Regions from separate parts of the Kineococcus rugosus genome, predicted to be linked through region 4. Evidence: riboswitches for the same ligand, from Rfam matches in the RefSeq annotation. Region 4 holds a riboswitch; each other region holds the start of a gene.
What was found. Region 4 has a riboswitch for S-adenosylmethionine ahead of ACRYM6_RS04090 (O-acetylhomoserine aminocarboxypropyltransferase/cysteine synthase family protein). Riboswitches for the same ligand answer to the same signal wherever they lie in the genome.
Positions count from the first base shown of each region.

Region 1: it holds a riboswitch for S-adenosylmethionine, as region 4 does, so the genes downstream of both, ACRYM6_RS06215 (ABC transporter ATP-binding protein) here and ACRYM6_RS04090 (O-acetylhomoserine aminocarboxypropyltransferase/cysteine synthase family protein) in region 4, are expected to answer to the same signal.
Region 2: it holds a riboswitch for S-adenosylmethionine, as region 4 does, so the genes downstream of both, ACRYM6_RS16860 (FAD/NAD(P)-binding protein) here and ACRYM6_RS04090 (O-acetylhomoserine aminocarboxypropyltransferase/cysteine synthase family protein) in region 4, are expected to answer to the same signal.
Region 3: it holds a riboswitch for S-adenosylmethionine, as region 4 does, so the genes downstream of both, ACRYM6_RS16820 (ABC transporter substrate-binding protein) here and ACRYM6_RS04090 (O-acetylhomoserine aminocarboxypropyltransferase/cysteine synthase family protein) in region 4, are expected to answer to the same signal.

Region 1 is NZ_JBJLSJ010000008.1:72,148-76,278, reverse strand. Features, by position in the region: gene ACRYM6_RS06230 (sporulation protein) at 1-353, opposite strand, end outside; gene ACRYM6_RS06225 (ABC transporter permease) at 490-1,290, opposite strand; gene ACRYM6_RS06220 (aliphatic sulfonate ABC transporter substrate-binding protein) at 1,287-2,315, opposite strand; gene ACRYM6_RS06215 (ABC transporter ATP-binding protein) at 2,360-3,109, opposite strand; SAM riboswitch class I at 3,186-3,278, opposite strand; gene ACRYM6_RS06210 (YqjF family protein) at 3,353-4,093, shown strand.
Region 2 is NZ_JBJLSJ010000030.1:41,193-45,323, reverse strand. Features, by position in the region: gene ACRYM6_RS16860 (FAD/NAD(P)-binding protein) at 1-938, opposite strand, end outside; SAM riboswitch class I at 1,114-1,208, opposite strand; gene ACRYM6_RS16855 (ATP-grasp domain-containing protein) at 1,335-2,345, shown strand; gene ACRYM6_RS16850 (NtaA/DmoA family FMN-dependent monooxygenase) at 2,413-3,741, opposite strand; gene ACRYM6_RS16845 (LLM class flavin-dependent oxidoreductase) at 3,754-4,131, opposite strand, start outside.
Region 3 is NZ_JBJLSJ010000030.1:32,620-36,750, reverse strand. Features, by position in the region: gene metE (5-methyltetrahydropteroyltriglutamate--homocysteine S-methyltransferase) at 1-2,322, shown strand, start outside; SAM riboswitch class I at 2,471-2,563, shown strand; gene ACRYM6_RS16820 (ABC transporter substrate-binding protein) at 2,758-4,131, shown strand, end outside.
Region 4 is NZ_JBJLSJ010000005.1:93,656-97,786, forward strand. Features, by position in the region: gene ACRYM6_RS04080 (alpha/beta hydrolase) at 1-17, shown strand, start outside; gene ACRYM6_RS04085 (LLM class flavin-dependent oxidoreductase) at 23-1,333, opposite strand; gene ACRYM6_RS04090 (O-acetylhomoserine aminocarboxypropyltransferase/cysteine synthase family protein) at 1,333-2,643, opposite strand; SAM riboswitch class I at 2,753-2,858, opposite strand; gene ACRYM6_RS04095 (DUF3253 domain-containing protein) at 3,017-3,418, opposite strand; gene ACRYM6_RS04100 (flavodoxin family protein) at 3,526-4,131, shown strand.

The DNA of each region.
Region 1 (4,131 bases), on a different contig from region 4:
CCGACGGCCACCCCGCGCAGGTGCCAGCCGCCGATCGCGGTGATCGGCGTCTGCCACGGCAGGGTCAGCGCGAACGGCAGCTCGGCCCGCTGCCCGGGCACGGTGGTGAACCCCGCGCCGACGCGGGCGCTGCCGAAGGCGACGTCCTCGCGCCACTCGGTGTCGCCGCTCTCGACCTCCACCCGGGCCTGCAGGGCGACGACGACCTCCTGCACGTCCTGGGGCACCTTGCCGCCGGTCACGACGACCCGGCCCCGCACGGGGCCACCCGGCCGCGCGACGTCGTCCTCCAGCACCGTGTCCACCGTCGCCGCACCCGCACCGAAGCGTGCGGCCAGGTCGCGCAGAGCCATCCCGTCCTCCGTCCCCGGGGCCGCCGGCCGGCCCCCTCCCGGAGGACGGCCGGGACGGGCGCCGCGTTCCCCGGGGCGGGGACGACGGGGGCCCGGCCCCGCCGCAGCAGGACCGGGCCCCCGGGGGACGGGCGGGTCAGTCCCGCGACGCCTTGACCCGTCCCTCGACGAACCCGAGCACCACGTCGGACGCCTTGCCCAGCAGCGCCAGCAGGATGATCGCCAGCAGCACCTGGTCGGTGCGGGACGTGTTCTGCCCGTTGGTCATCTGGTAGCCGAGGCCGATGGAGGAGGAGATGAGCTCGGCGGCGACGAGGAACAGCCAGCTCTGCGCCAGCCCCAACCGCAACCCGGACAGCAGCGCGGGTGCGGTGGCGGGCAGCAGGATCGAGGTGAACAACCCGATGCCGCGGCGGCCGTAGGCGCGGCCGACCTCGACGAGCGCGGGGTCGAGGTGGGTCAGGGAGGAGACCACGGTCGTGTAGACGGGGAAGAACGCCCCGATCGCGACGAGGGTGATCTTCGGGGGTTCCCCGAGCCCGATCCACAACCCCAGCAGCGGGACCCACGCCAGCGACGGCACCGCGCGCAGCGCCCCGAGGGTCGGGGACAGCAGGCGGTACGCCAGCCGGGACGACCCCGTCAGCCCGCCGAGGACGAGACCCGCGGCGGCGCCGAGCGCGAACCCGACGAGCACCCGCTGCACGCTGATGGCGATGTTCGTCTGGAGCTGACCGGTGGTCCACAACTGCTGCGCGGCGGTGAGGACGTCACCGGGCGGCGGGAGCTGGCTGGGCAGGAACACCCCGGCCGCGGTGGTCGCCCACCAGGCCGCCACGAGGGCCACGGGCACGACGGCCCCCAGCCACCAGCCGGACCGGACCCGGCGCGCCGGGGCGTCCGGGGTCCGCTCCCGGGCGGGAGTGGCCACGCTCACGACGCGGACGCCTTCTGCGCGAACTCCGGCACGAGCAGCGTGTCGAGCGCCGTCGTCGCGGCGTCCTCCGACGGGACGTCACCGGTGGCGGCCATGAGCGGGACGATCCCGGCCAGCACCGTCCGCTGCGCCTCGCCGGGAACCCCGTCGAGGTCGAGCGTGGTGCGTTCCAGGACGCGGGCGGCGACCTCGGGCGACAGCTGCGCGGCGGTCGCGTACAGCGTCGCGAGCTCGGCGGGGTTCGCCAGCGCCCACGCGCGGGCCGTCGCGTAGGCGTCGACGACCTGCTGGACGAGGTCGGGGGAGTCCTGGATGAACTCCTCGCGGGCGTTGAGGACGCCGTAGGTGTTGAAGTCGACGTTGCGGTACAGCAGCTTCGACCCGGCCTGGATCTCGGTGGCCGCCATGTTCGGGTCCAGCCCCGCCCACGCGTCGACGTCGCCGCGTTCGAGGGCGGCGCGGCCGTCGGCGTGCTGGATGTTGAGGATCTCGACGTCGGAACCGGACAACCCGGCCTGGGCGAGCGCCTGCTGGAGGAAGAAGTACGGGTCGGTGCCGGTGGTGGCCGCGATCTTCTTGCCGCGCAACCCCGCGACGTCGGTGACGGTGGAGTCCTTCCCGACGACGAGCGCGGTCCACTCCGGCTGGGAGTACACCTCGACGGTCTGCACGGGCGAGCCGTTGGTCCGGGCCTGCAGGACGGCCGACCCGGCGGTGGAGGCCAGGTCGAGGTTGCCGTTGCGGAGGAACTCGTTGGCCTTGTTGCTGCCCTGCGACTGCTCCCACTGCACGGTCAGGCCGGCGTCCTCGAGGATCTTCTGCTCGCGCACGACGAGGCTGAGGGGGTTGTAGAGGGCGTAGTCGAGGCGGACCCGGTCGCCGCCGCCGGACCCGCTGCTCGCGGTGGGGGCGGCGCTGCCGGAGGAGGACTCGCCCTGCACGCAGCCGGCCGCGGTGAGGGCGAGGGAACCCAGGCCGAGGCCGAGCAGGGCGCGACGGGTGGTGGTGCGGGGCAGCGTGGACACAGTTCTCCCGGGGGTGCGGTGGTGGGGGGTGCGCGGGGGGTCGTTCAGGCGGTGCGGGGGACGCCGAGCAGGTCGAGCAGCTCGACGCGCAGCCGGGCGGTGGCGGCGTCGGCGCGGTCGCGGGGGCGGGGCGCGTCGACGACGAGGTCGCGCACGACGCGGGCACCCGCCTCGTCGTCGTTCCCGTCCTTGCCGAGCACCAGGACGCGGTCGGCCAGGTGCAGCGCCTCGTCGACGTCGTGGGTGACGAACACGACCGTGGCCCCGGTGCCGCGCTGGACCTCGTCGAGCAGGTCCTGCATGCGCAGCCGGGTGAGGGCGTCGAGGGCGGCGAACGGCTCGTCGAGCAGCAGGACGCCGGGGCGGCGGACCAGCGCCCGGGCCAGCGCGGTCCGCTGGGCCATGCCGCCGGAGACCCGCCGCGGCCGGTGCCCGGCGAAGTCCTCCAGGCCGACGACCTCCAGCCAGCGCAGCACCTCCTCGCGCCCGGCGGCGCGGGCGGTGCCGCGGGGCAGGCCGAAGGCGACGTTCCCGGCGAGGTCGCGCCAGGGCAGCAGGCGCGGTTCCTGGAACACGACGGCGGTGCGGGGGTGGACCCCGCGGACGGGCTGCCCGGCGACCTCGACGGTGCCGGCCGACGGGGTGTCCAGGCCGGCGACGAGCCGCAGCAGCGTCGACTTCCCGCAGCCGGAGGCGCCCACGAGCGCCACGGTGCTGCCTGCCCGCAGGTCCAGGTCCAGCGGCGCGAGCACGCGGTGCCCGCCGAAGGAGCGGCTCACGCCGCGCAGCCGCACGCCGGCGGCGTCGACGCGGGTGGCGCCCGGGGCGGACGCGGACGCGGTGGCGGTGGGTGTGGTCGTCACGCGATCTCCTCCATCGGTCCCGGCATGAGCACCACACCTCACGGGGAGGCGGTTGCTGCGGCGTCGACGAGCCAGGTCTCTCGGCCGCTCTGGATGGTGGGCACACTGTAGGCCAGCCACGGGGGTGGTGCCGAACGGGTCGCCGGACCGGGGCGCCTCCGGCACCCTGTCGGGGTGGTCGACCGCCTGCCCTCGCCCGAGGCCGTGGCCCTGCACGGGCCCGTGATGATGCACCAGCACTGGGACGACCTCGCGTTCCTGCACTGGGCCGTGGACCCCGCCCGGGTCGCGCCGCTCATGCCGCCGGGGGTCCGCCCCGACGTCCTCGACGGCGCCACCTACGTGGGCCTCATCCCCTTCACCCTGCGCGGGGCCGGGCCGGGACGGCGGGGCAGCGTCCCGTACGCGGGAACGTTCCTGGAGACGAACGTGCGGTTCTACTCCGTGGACGACGAGGGCCGCCGGGGGGTGGTGTTCGCGAGCCTGGACGCGAGCCGGCTCGCCGTCGTCGTCGGCGCGCAGCTGGCGTTCGGCCTGCCCTACCGCTGGTCGTCGATGCGCCACGCGGTGCGCGTGCGGGACGGGGCGCGGGAGCTGCTGTGGACGTGCCGGACCCGCGCGGGGGTGCGCAGCCGCGTCGCCGTCCGCGAGGGCGCACCGGCCGTCGACGACCTCGGGGTGTTCCTCACGTCGCGGTTCGGGCTGCACGCGCAGCACCTGGGCCGCACCTGGTGGATCGCCAACGAGCACGAGCGGTGGCCGCTGCGCTCGGCCGAGGTCCTGGAGCTGGACGACGGGCTGGTCGCGGCGGCGGGGTTCGAGGTGGCCGGCCCGCCGGACCACGTCGCGTTCGCGCGGCGGGTCACGACCCGCTTCGCGCTGCCCCGGGAACTGGGGCGTGAGACGGTGCGTTGACCACCGCGTACCGTCCCCGGAACCAGGAGAGGACCGCC
Region 2 (4,131 bases), on a different contig from region 4:
GAGTAGTAGCGCGGCAGCCCCAGGTCGGTGGGCGTGGCGTACCCGATCTTCGCGCGGTACGGCACCCCGCGCCGCGACCCCACGTGCAGCCGCGGTTCGCGTCCGCTGCGCCGGTACTCCAGGCTCCCGTCGGGGTTCTCGGTGAACCGCCCTCCGCGCCCCTCGGTCAGCCGCACCACCAGGTCCACGAAGGCCAGGCCCATGCCCACCACGACGACGTCGACGCCCGGCCGCAGCACGTCGAGGTCCTGGTCGCTGGTGTAGCCGGGACGGACGTAGGCCAGCCCGTGCGTGCGGGCGAACGCCTCGACCCGGCGCTCGCGGGGCCCCGGCCGGACGTCGAGGTGGCCCTGCACCAGCAGCACGGCGTCGACCCGCAGGGTGCCCTCCAGCCCGGCCAGGTGCAGGTGCTGGCTGCCGTCGGCGGGGTCGTCGGTGAGGTCGAGGACCGTCCGCGCGTGGCGGTGGACCCGCACCCCGGCGGGCAGCCCGGCCAGGGTCCGGTGCCAGGCGTCGGCGAAGTAGCGGCTGGCCAGCCGGCGTGAGGTGAACGACCCGGGTTCGTGGCGCAGGACCTCCTCGCGCAGCAGGTCGTCCCCGGCGGCGGCCGCGTCGAGCACGAGGTCGGCGCGGTGCTGCGTGACCCACTCCGCCAGGCCGGGACCGTGCTGGACGGGCCCGGTCAGCCCGGTCACGGAGGCGTCGGGCAGCACGCTGATGTCGGCGGCCCGCGAGTTCATCCACAGCAGCGGGTCCTGGGCCTCCCGCCAGACGCGGCCGGCGCCGGAGTCGAAGGGGTCCACCACGTGGACGTCCAGGGGGCGCTCGTCACCGGCTGCGGTCCACCGCGCGCCGAGGCGCTGCAGCAGGACCAGCGTGCGGGGACCGGCACCGACGATGCCGAGGGAGCGGGGGGTGGGGCGGGTCGTACCAGGCACGAGGGGTCTCCGGGGGGCCGCACCGGGGGACCGGCGCAGTGGACGTCCGCGGGCGTCGCCGCGACGGACGGGGGGTCAGACCCCCGCACAGACCGCCGAGCTCAGCCGTCCCAGGTCGACGTGACGGCGCCGGACGAGGAGGTTCCCCGGTGCGGTGCGACCGCTCATGCTGCGACTCCCATCGGTCCTGGCGGAAGCACCCTCGCCCGACGGATCGGGGGGTTGCTGCGACGTCGGTGAGCCAGGTCTCTCGGCCGCTCTGGATGGACGACCTCGAAAGTAGCCCACGACCCGGCCGAACACCAAGCACCCGCGGTCCCCCGGGGTTCCGGGCGGCGCCCCGGGGCCGGGGTGGCACCCTGGTCGCACGCCCCGCACGAGCACCGGAGGAAACCCGTGACCACCGTCGAGGACACCCGCAGCTGGACCTTCGCGACCGGCACCGAGCCGCGCGTGCACGTCGTCCACGAGAACCCCGAGTGGTTCCCGCCGTTCGAGGCGGCGTTCCGCACCGCCGGTGTGCCGTTCCAGGAGGTGCTGCTGACCGACGGCTCCCTGGACCTGGACGCCGAACCGGCGCCCGGCGTGTACTGGTCGCGGCTGAGCGCGTCGGCGCACACCCGCGGCCACGAGCGCACCAAGGAGTACACCCGCGCGGTGTTCGCCTGGCTGGAGGGCTGGGGGCGGCGCGTCGTGGGGGGCACGCCGGTCGTGGAGCTGGAGGTCAGCAAGGTCGCCCAGCACGCCCTGCTGCGCCGCCACGGGTTCGACGTGCCCCGCACGCTCGCGGTGTTCGGCCGCGACGACCTGTCGCGGCGGACCCGGGAGCTCGACGTGCCGTTCATCACCAAGCACAACCAGGGCGGCAAGGGCCTGGGCGTGCGCCGGTTCGACTCCCACGAGGAGTTCGACGCGCACGTCGCCTCCCCGGAGTTCGAGGAACCGGCCGACGGCATCACCCTGCTGCAGGAGTACCTGCGCTCGGCGCAGCCGTTCATCACCCGCGCCGAGTTCGTCGGCGGGGAGTTCGTGTACGCGGTGCGGGTCGACACCTCGGCGGGAAGCTTCGAGCTGTGCCCGGCCGACGCGTGCGAGGTCCCGACCTCGGGGCAGGCCCTCGAGGCGTGCGTCGTGGACGGCCCGCAGGGGCTGTTCTCGCTGCGCGGGGACGTCACGGCCGACACCCCGCTCATCAGGCGGTACGCGGACCTGCTGCGCGAGGCGGGGATCGAGATCGCCGGCATCGAGTTCCTCGAGACCGCCGACGGGCGCACCGTCACGTACGACGTGAACACCAACACGAACTACAACCCCGCCGTGGAGGCCGTCGCGCCGCGCTCGGGGCCTGGGGAGATCGCCCGGTACCTCGGCGAGCTGCTGCGGGACGAGACCGCCCGGCAGGGGTGACGGCGAGCCGCGCACCGCGTGCGGGCCCCCGGGAAGGTGTCCCGGGGGCCCGCACGTCCGTGGTGGCTCAGCGGCGCGTCAGCGGCGGCCGCAGCCCCAGGTGCTCGCGCAGCGTCGTGCCGACGTACTCGCTCGGGTACGCCCCGCGGTCCTGCAGGGCGGGCACGAGCTGGTCGACGATGTCGTCCAGCCCGGACGGCACGAGGTACGGCGTGATGTTGAACCCGTCGCTGGCGCCCGAGCGGACCCAGAAGGTCAGCTCGTCGGCGAGCTGGGAGGCCGTCCCGGCGAACCCGCGCTCGGAGGAGTGGTGCAGCACCAGTTCCCGCAGCGAGAACTTGTTCTCCTCGGCCACCGCGCGCCACTGCCGCGCGAGGTCGCGGGCGTTGCTGCCGGCGCGGTGCGCGCCGCGGGTGCCGTCGATGTCCTCGATGACGGGGTCGTGCGCGGGCAGCGGGCCGTCCGGGTCGTAGCCCGACAGGTCCTCGCCCCACACCTGCCCGACCAGGGACAGCGCGGTCGCGGGGGTGACCTGCTGCTCCAGGACCCAGCGGGCCTTCTCCTCGACCTCGGCCTCGTTGTCGGCCACGACGACCTGCGTGCCGGGCAGGATCAGCACGTCGCCCTCGGGGCGGCCCGCGGCGACCGTGCGGCGGCGGATGTCGTCGGCGAACTCCAGGGCGTCGGCGTGGTGGGTCCCGTGCCGGGAGAAGATGACGTCGGCCGTGCGGGTCGCGAAGTCGCGGCCCGCGGGGGAGTCGCCCGCCTGGAACAGGACCGGGTGCTGCTGCGGGCTGCGCGGGACGGTCGGGGTGATCTCCACGTCGAAGAACCGGTCGCGGGAGGTCACCGGCGTGAAACCCGTCCCGTCCCAGCTGTCCCAGACGGCCTTGGCGAGGTTCACGAACCGCTCGGCCCGCTCGTACCGGTCGGCGTGGTCCAGGTACCCGCCGCGGCGGAAGTTCGCGCCCGTCCAGGCGTTGTCGGTGGTGACGACGTTCCACGCGGCACGTCCGCCGGACAGCACGTCCAGCGACGCCAGCCGGCGGGCGAGGTCGGCGGGGTCGTTGTACGTGGTGTTCTGCGTCGCGACCAGCCCGATGCGCGACGTGAGGCCCGCCAGCGTCGCCAGCTCGGTCAGCGCGTCGGGGCGGCCCACGATGTCGAGGTCGTGGATCTTCCCGCGCTGCTCGCGCAACCGCAGGCCCTCGCCCAGGAAGAACGCGTCGAACAGGCCGCGTTCGGCGGTCTGGATCAGCTGGGTGAACGTGGAGGGGTGCAGCTGGGAACCGCTGCGCGGGTCCGACCAGATCGTGCTGTGGTTGACGCCCTGGAAGAACACGCCGAAGTGGACGACGGCGTCGGGGTAGCGCAGGTCGGTCGTGGGGTGGGTCATCGTGGGGCGTCCTCAGGCCGTGGCGAACTGGTTGACGGGTCGGGCCAGGCCCAGGGTGGAGCGCAGCGTCGCGCCGGCGACCGGCGGCTGGAGCAGCCGGGCGACGCGCAGCGCCGGCAGGGTCGTGCGCAGCAGCGCCCGCAGGTCCTCGTCGAGGACGGCCGCGTGCAGCCGGACGCCGTCCACCGAGCCGGCCAGCCCGGCCAGGTACCGGGCCAGGCCTTCGCCCGACCCCGCCCAGCGGATCCGGCCGAGGTCCGGGGCGGTGCCGTCGGCGTCGAGGGCCGCGAGGCGGTCCGGCGCCGGGTGGGCCTCGGTGTCCAGGGCGAACTCGACGTCGAGCACGACGAGCGGGCCGCCCGCGCGGCGGCGGGCCCGCTCGTCGCCGCT
Region 3 (4,131 bases), on a different contig from region 4:
CCCGCGTGGACCGCGACGATCCTGGGGTACCCCCGGATCGGCCCCGACCGCGAGACCAAGAAGGCCCTCGAGGCGCTGTGGTCCGGCAAGGCCGACCTGGCCACCACCGAGGCCGCGCTCGCCGCCGTCCGGGCCGCCACCGTCCGCCGCCTCAACCGCCTGGGCCTGCCCGCCCACGACGCGTCCATCCCGTCGTCGTTCTCCGCCTACGACCAGGTCCTCGACGCGGCCGTGGCCGTCGGCGCGGTGCCCGAGCGGTTCGCCGACCTCGTCGGGGAGGACGGCAGGGTCGACCTCGCCGGGTACTCCACCATCGCCCGCGGCCGCGGGGCGCAGGCGCCGCTGGAGATGACGAAGTGGTTCGACACGAACTACCACTACCTCGTCCCCGAGATCGGCCCCGGCACCCGCTTCCGGCACGCCGACGACCGCGGCGTGCGCGAGTTCGCCGAGGCCCTGGCCGACGGTTTCCTCACCCGGCCCGTCGTCGTGGGCCCGGTGACGTTCCTGCTGCTGGCGAAGGCCGCCGACGGCAGCCCCGAGGGGTTCGCGCCGATCTCCCGCCTCGACGACCTGCTGGGCGCCTACGAGGACCTCCTGAGCGCCTACGCCGCCGCGGGCGCCGAGTGGGTGCAGCTCGACGAGCCCGGCCTGGTCAGCGACTCCGCGACCGCCGGCGTCGACGGGCTCACCGACCTCGTGCGGGCCGCCTACGACCGCCTCGGCGCGCTCGCGGGCCGGCCGCGGCTGCTCGTCGCCACCCCCTACGGCGACGCGGGCGACCACCTCGCCGCCCTGGCCGCCGTCGACGGGCTGGCCCTGGACCTGGTGAAGGGTGCCGTCCCGGCCGACCGCTCGGTCCTGGCCGGCAAGACGGTCGTCGGCGGCGTCGTCGACGGTCACAACATCTGGCGCCGCGACCTCGTGCGGGCCCTCGCCGCCCTGCGCGAGCTGGAGGGCCACGCCGGGCACGTCGTGGCCGGGACCTCCACCTCGCTGCTGCACGTCCCGCACGACGTCGCCCGCGAGACGGCGCTGGACGAGCGGCTGCGCGGCTGGCTCTCCTTCGCCGACCAGAAGGTCGGCGAGGTCGTCCTGCTGGGCCGGGCGCTCGGCGACGCGGCCGCCGTCGAAGCCGAGCTGGCCGCCTCGGCCGCGGCGCTGGCCGACCGGCTCACCGCCCCCGGCGTCGTGCGCCCGCAGGTGCGCGAGCGCCTCGCGGCCCTGACCCCGGACGCCTTCGGCCGCAGCGACTACGCCGTCCGGCGCGCCGCGCAGGACGAGGCCCTGGACCTGCCGGCGCTGCCGACGACCACCATCGGCTCGTTCCCGCAGACCACCGAGATCCGCAGGGCCCGCGCGGCGTGGTCGCGCGGCGAGCTCGCCGAGGCCGCCTACGAGGAGTTCCTGCGCGCCGAGATCGACCGCGTCGTGCAGCTGCAGGAGGAGCTCGGCCTGGACGTCCTCGTCCACGGCGAACCCGAGCGCAACGACATGGTCCAGTACTTCGCCGAGCACCTCGACGGTTTCGCCGTCACGCAGCACGGCTGGGTGCAGTCCTACGGCTCGCGCGGCGTCCGCCCGCCGATCCTGTGGGGCGACGTGACGCGCCCGGCGCCGATCACGGTCCCGTGGAGCACCTACACCGCGAGCCGGACGACCCGGCCCGTCAAGGGGATGCTCACCGGCCCGGTGACGATCCTGGCGTGGTCGTTCGTCCGCGACGATCAGCCGCTGGGCGACACCGCGAACCAGGTGGCCCTCGCCCTGCGCGACGAGGTCGCCGACCTGGAGGCGGCGGGCATCGGCATCGTGCAGGTCGACGAACCCGCGCTGCGCGAGCTGCTGCCGCTGAAGACCGCGGACCAGGCGGCCTACCTCGACTGGTCGGTCGCCTCGTTCCGCCTCGCCACCGCCGGTGCGGCCGACGCCACCCAGATCCACACCCACCTGTGCTACTCGGAGTTCGGGGAGGTCATCGAGGCGATCGACGGCCTCGACGCCGACGTCACCAGCATCGAGGCCGCGCGCTCGCGCATGGAGGTCCTCACCGACATCGCCGCCGCCGGGTTCGCCCGCGGCATCGGGCCGGGCGTGTACGACATCCACTCCCCGCGCGTGCCGTCCGCGGAGGAGGTCGTCGGCCTGCTGCGCGCCGCCGTCGCGTCCGTCCCGGCGCGGCAGGTGTGGGTCAACCCCGACTGCGGGCTGAAGACCCGCGGGTACGCCGAGACCACGGAGTCGCTGCGGCACCTGGTGGAGGCGGCCCGCACGGTGCGCGCCGAGCTCCCGTCGGCGGCCGAACCCGTCGCCGCCGGCTGACCCACCGGACCCGGGGCCGACGACCCCGGCCGGCCGAGTCCACCGAGAACCCCTCCGCGGCCACGCGCGGAGGGGTTCTCGTCGTCCCCGGAACCGTTGGGGGGGCAGGGGTTGAGGATCGGCACCCCGACCCCTATGGTGGAACGGCACACCATCCAGAGCGGCTGAGAGACCTGGCTCGACGACGCCGCAGCAACCCCCCGGAAACGGGCGCGGGTGCTTCCGCCAGGAACGATGGAGGAGTTCCCGTGGACCGCACGTCCCACGTCGCCGTGCTGCGTCGCATCGTCGACTTCTGCCTGACGGGTTCCACCGGCTGTCGCTGAACCGCCTCCACCGGCGCACCGGGGACGTTCCCGGCGCCGCCGCGCACCCACCCCGCCGGTGGCTGCGTCCCCCCCCCCGTCGTCCCCCCGTCGTTCCCCTGGAGCCCCCTTGCGCACCCGCACGCCCCTGCTCGCCGTCCCCCTGACCGCCGCCCTCCTCCTCACCGCGTGCAGCGGGGGACGGAGCAGCGCGGAGGACCCGGCCGCCACCACACCCGTCAGCGGCGGGAACCTGACCTTCGCCATCTCCGTGGACTCCGGGTGCATCGACCCGCAGCAGGTCGGCAACAACGACGCCCTGAACATCGGCCGCCAGCTCGTCGACTCCCTCACCGTCCAGGACCTCGACGGGAACATCGCGCCCTGGCTCGCGGAGTCCTGGGAGGTCAGCCCCGACGCCACGACGTTCACGTTCCACCTGCGCGAGGGAGCGACGTTCTCCGACGGGACCCCCGTCGACGCCGCGGCCGTCAAGGCCAACCTCGACGGCATCGTCGCGCTGGGAGCCAAGGCGTCGCTGGGGTCGACGTACCTGCAGGGGTACACCGGGACGCAGACGCCCGACGCGCGGACGGCGGTGGTCACGTTCTCCCAGCCGAGCGCCCAGTTCCTGCAGGCCACCTCCACGATGTCCCTGGGCCTGCTGTCCGTCGCCACGACCACCGCCGACCCGGCGACCCGCTGCGACGGGACCACCCTCGTCGGGTCCGGCCCGTTCGTGGTGGGCAGCTACGCCAGGGACTCCGAGACGGTCCTGGACAAGCGCACCGGGTACGACTGGGCCCCGTCCGGGGCGAAGCACCCCGGGGAGGCGTACCTGGACTCCATCACCTACCGGGTGGTCCCCGAGGCCGGCGTCCGCACCGGGTCGCTGCAGTCCGGGCAGATCGACGCGACCACCGGCATCGCCTCCCAGGACCTGCCGCAGTTCGACGGCGGCGGGTTCTGGACGCAGCGGCGCGCGAACCCCGGCATCCCGTACAACTTCTTCCCCAACGAGTCGCGGCCGCTGTTCGCCGACGAGCGGGTGCGCCGGGCGCTGTCGAAGGCGATCGACCGCGCCCAGCTCGCCACCCTCCTCAACCCCGGCGACGAGGCCGTCAGCGCCGCCGTCTCGGCCTCCACCCCGTCCGCCCCCGACGACTCCGGCGTCCTGGCCCGCGACGTCGACGGCGCGGAGGCGCTGCTCGAGGAGGCCGGCTGGGTGGAGGGCCCGGACGGCGTCCGCACCAGGGACGGGCAGGAACTCACCTTCACGGTCACGTTCTGGCAGCCCACCTCCGCGGTCCTGGAACTCGTGCAGCAGCAGGTGCGCGAGGTCGGCATCGACCTGCAGCTGGAGCAGGGCACGACGGCCGACACCAACGCCCTGCAGGAATCCGGCGACTACGACGTCCTGTTCTACAACCTCACCCGCTCCGACCCGGACGTGCTGCGCACGATCTTCTCCACCGGGTCGCGCAACGTGAACCAGCGCGCGCAC
Region 4 (4,131 bases):
GGTTCCTGGCGGACTGACCCGCTCAGAACTCGAAGAGGTTGCCCCGCAACCCCGCCCCGCCGTACCCGCTGCGCAGGACGCCCCGCCGCCGCAGGACCGGGACGAGGTCGTCGAGGAACCGGTGCAGCGTCACGGGGTGCAGGTCCCCGGACAGCAGGAAACCGTCGTTGCCGGCGTCCTCCCCGAACTCCTCGACGAGGTCGGCGAACTCCTCGGCCGTCCCGACGAGCCCGGTCCGGTCCGCGATCCGCCCCTTGCGGGCCTTGCGGGCCAGCAGTTCCCGCAGCGGCGCGTCGGGCGTCCCGCCGCGCAGCGCGGCGATCGTGCCCCGGGACACGTGGTCCCCGAACACCGCGGGGTCCAGCGGGCGGTCCAGCGGCAGCGCCGTGAGGTCGGTCTCCAGGTCGCTGGACCAGTGCAGCGCCACCTCGCGCAGGACGTCGTCGCCGGGGTCCCGGGACGCCGCGACGAGCCGGTCGGCCTCCTCGCGGCTGGTCACGAGCTCGGGTTTGACGACGAACAGCACGCGCAGGTCGTCGGCCTTGCGCCCGGCCGCCGCGGCGGCGGCCAGGACGCGGGCCCGGTAGGCGCGGACCTGCGCGACGTCCAGGGGGGCGAGGGCGAGCTGGACGTCGGAGCGGGACCCCGCGAACGCCAGCCCGCGCGGTGATCCCCCGGGGGAGACGAGGACGGGTTCGCCGCCGGCGAAGGGCAGCGCGTTGAGCGGGCCGTCGAGGCGGAAGTGCTCGCCGCGGTGCTCGAAGGCGTCGAGGCGCGCCCCGTCGGCGAACCGGCCGGTGACCGGGTCGGCGACGAGCGCGCCGTCGTCCCAGCTGTGCCACAACCGGCGGACGACGTCGATCCACTCCTGCGCCCGGTCGTAGGCGACGTCGTGCGCGACGGGTTCGCGGCCCACGTGCCGGGCGCTGCCGACGTCGGTGACGAGGTTCAGCCCGAACCGGTCGCCCGACAGGTGCTGCAGCGTCGCGGCCTGGCGGGCCGCCAGGTACGGCGGGGTGATGCCGGCGTTGACCGTCGGCACGACGCCGAGGTGGGTCGTGGCCGCGAACAGGTAGGGCGCCAGGAGCAGCGGGTCGTGCTTGGGACCGCCGTACGCCGCGCGCACCCGCAGGTCCAGGGTCGCGGGGTTGCCCAGCGAGACGGCGTCCTCGACGACGACGAGGTCGAACCCGGCGCGTTCGAGGTCCCGGACGGCGTGCGCGTACAGGTCCGGGCGGGTCCAGTCGTCGTTCCACGCCTGGTAGTCCCGGCCCCAGCCCTGCGGGCCGAAACCCCGGGAGAAGAAGTAGCCGAAGTGCTGCAACCGGCCCATCAGGAACCCACCTCCGCCAGCGCCGGCGCATGCGTGGCGGCCAGGGCGCGTTCGAGGTCGGCGACCAGGTCGGCCGGTTCCTCCAGGCCGATGGACAACCGCAGCAACCCGGGCCAGATGCCGGTCTGGAGCCGTTCGGTCTCGGTGCGGTGGGCGTGCGTCGTGCTGGCCGGGTGGATGACCAGGGAGCGCACGTCACCGACGTGCGTCATCCGGGTGAACAGCTGCACGGCGTCGACGAACCGTTGCGCGGCAGGACGTCCACCGGCGAGCGTCACGGAGAACACCGCGCCGGACCCGCGGGGCAGCAGGCGCCGGGCCACCGCGTGCGAGGGGTGCTCGGGCAGGGCGGCGTGGTCGACGGCCACCACCTCGGGCCGCTCCCGCAGCCAGCGCGCGAGGTGCTCGGCCGTGCTGCTCTGCCGGGCCACCCGCAGCGACAGCGTCTCCAGGCCCTGCTGCACGAGGAACGCGTTGAACGGGGAGATCGCCGGTCCCATCCGGGAGGCCACGACACCGCGGGTGTGCTCGACGTAGGCGCGGTGCGGGCCGTGGCGGTCCACCCAGCTCACGCCGCCGAGGACGCCGGCCGGTGCGGTCAGGTGGCCGAACCCGCTCCAGTCGAAACCCTCCCCCGTCACCACGGCCCCGCCGAGGGCGGCGCCGTGCCCGGCGAGGAACTTGCTGGCCGAGTGCACGACGACGTCGGCCCCGTGCTCCAGGGGGCGCAGGAGGTAGGGCGTGGCGAAGGTGTTGTCGACGACGAGGGGGACGCCGTGCCGGTGCGCGACGGCGGCGACGGCGGGCAGGTCCAGGACGGTGTTCTTGGGGTTGGCGACCGACTCGGCGAAGAAGGCGCGGGTGGTGGGGCGCACGAGCCGCTCCCAGTCCTGCGGCCCGGCGGCGAAGTCGACCGCGATGCCCAGCCGGGCGAAGTTCTCCAGGAACAACCCGCGGGACCCCTCGTACAGGTCGGCGGCGGCCACGAGGTGGTCCCCGGCACCGAGGATCCCCAGGAGCGCGACGGTGAGGGCGGCCTGCCCGGTGCCGAGCAGGACGGCGTCGGTGCCGCCCTCCAGGACGGCGAGCCGGCGTTCCACCGCGGCCGTCGTCGGGTTCGCCATCCGCGTGTAGACGTACCCGTCGTCCTCCCCGGCGAAGCGGGCCCGGGCCTGCTCGAAGTCGTCGAAGACGAACCCCGCGGTGAGGTGGACGGGGGTGACGCGGGCGCCGGTCACGGGGTCGGGTTCAGCCCCGGCGTGGACCTGCTGGGTGGCGAAGGACAGGGGGGTGTGCGGGACGTGCGGCATCGCGGGACCTTCCGGGAGCGGTTTCGAGGACGTCGGGGCGGTCAGGCCCGACAGGTCGTCCCGGCACCGCGCAGCAGGTCGATCACGAGACGTCGCGTCAGCGGTGCGTGCTCCATCGGGGTTCCTCTCCCATCGGTCCTGGCGGGAGCACCTACCCGGGAGGGCGGTTGCTGCGGCGTCGACGAGCCAGGTCTCTCGGCCGCTCTGGATGGCTCCCCCAGTGGAGGGCACGCGACGCCGACCTGTCAAGCGCTTCACACGATCGGGGGCGGCGGAACCCGGTGCCCTCGACGAACCCGCCGGCGTCGTCACCCCTCACCGGGCTCGCCCGCCGGAGAGGACGTCGAGCACGGCGACGAGCCGCGCCCGCCCCTCAGCGCCGTCGCACCCGGATCGGGCCCTTCGCGGTCGAGGGGTCGACGACGCGACCGCCCTGGGTGATCTCGGCCTCGCCGGCGGCCACGAGCCGGCGCGCGGCGGACCGCGCCGGTTCCACCAGCCCGCGCCAGTCGTCGTCACCGCCGACGGCGCGGGCCACCTCGCTGGGGCAGACGGTCTTGGAGGGACCCCGCTCGTCGAGCAGCCGGCGCAGCGTCGCCTCGAGGTCGGCGTCGAGGTCCTTCGACGACCGGGCCCGGCGGCGGCAGGCGTCGGAGCAGTACTTCACCGCGTCCCAGTCGCGCTCCCACTTCTTGCGCCAGGTGATGGTCCGGCCGCAGACGGCGCAGTCCTTGGCGGCCGGGGTCGCCGCCCGGGTCGTCCTGCGTGTGGGCACGGCCACCTCCTCCGGCGCCCAACGTGACACACCTCGGGTGCGTCCGCGACGGGAGCGGGCTAGGTTGGCCCCTGACACTTGCACGTTCAACGACTCGGGAGGCCCCAGTGAGCGACGTGAAGCTCGCGATCGTCTACTACTCCGCCACCGGCACGGTCCGGACGATGGCCGAGAGGCTCGCCGCCACCGGCGAGCAGGCCGGCGCGGAGGTCCGGCTGCGCCAGGTCCAGCGCCAGCCCACCGGCGGGGAGAAGGCCGCCACCGACGAGCAGGCCGCCGAGGCCGAAGCGGGCAGGGGCGCTCCGGGCGTCACCGCCGAGGACGTCGTGTGGGCCGACGCGGTGCTGTTCGGCTCCCCCACCCGCTACGGCAACATCGCCGGGCAGCTGAAGACCTTCATCGACTCCCTCGGCCCGCAGTGGGCCCAGGGCCAGCTGGCCGACAAGGTCTACGCCGGCTTCACCGCCTCCCAGACCGCCCACGGCGGCCAGGAGACCACCCTCATCGCGCTGTACAACACGATCTACCACTTCGGGGGGATCATCGTCCCGCCCGGCTACACCGACGGTTCGAAGTTCGTCGACGGCAACCCCTACGGCGTCAGCCACGTCACCGGCGGCGCCAACGACATCCCCGTCGGCGACGTCACGAACACCGCGCTGGACCACCTCGTGCAGCGCGTCGTGGGCCTCACCCGCAAGCTCAAGGGCTGA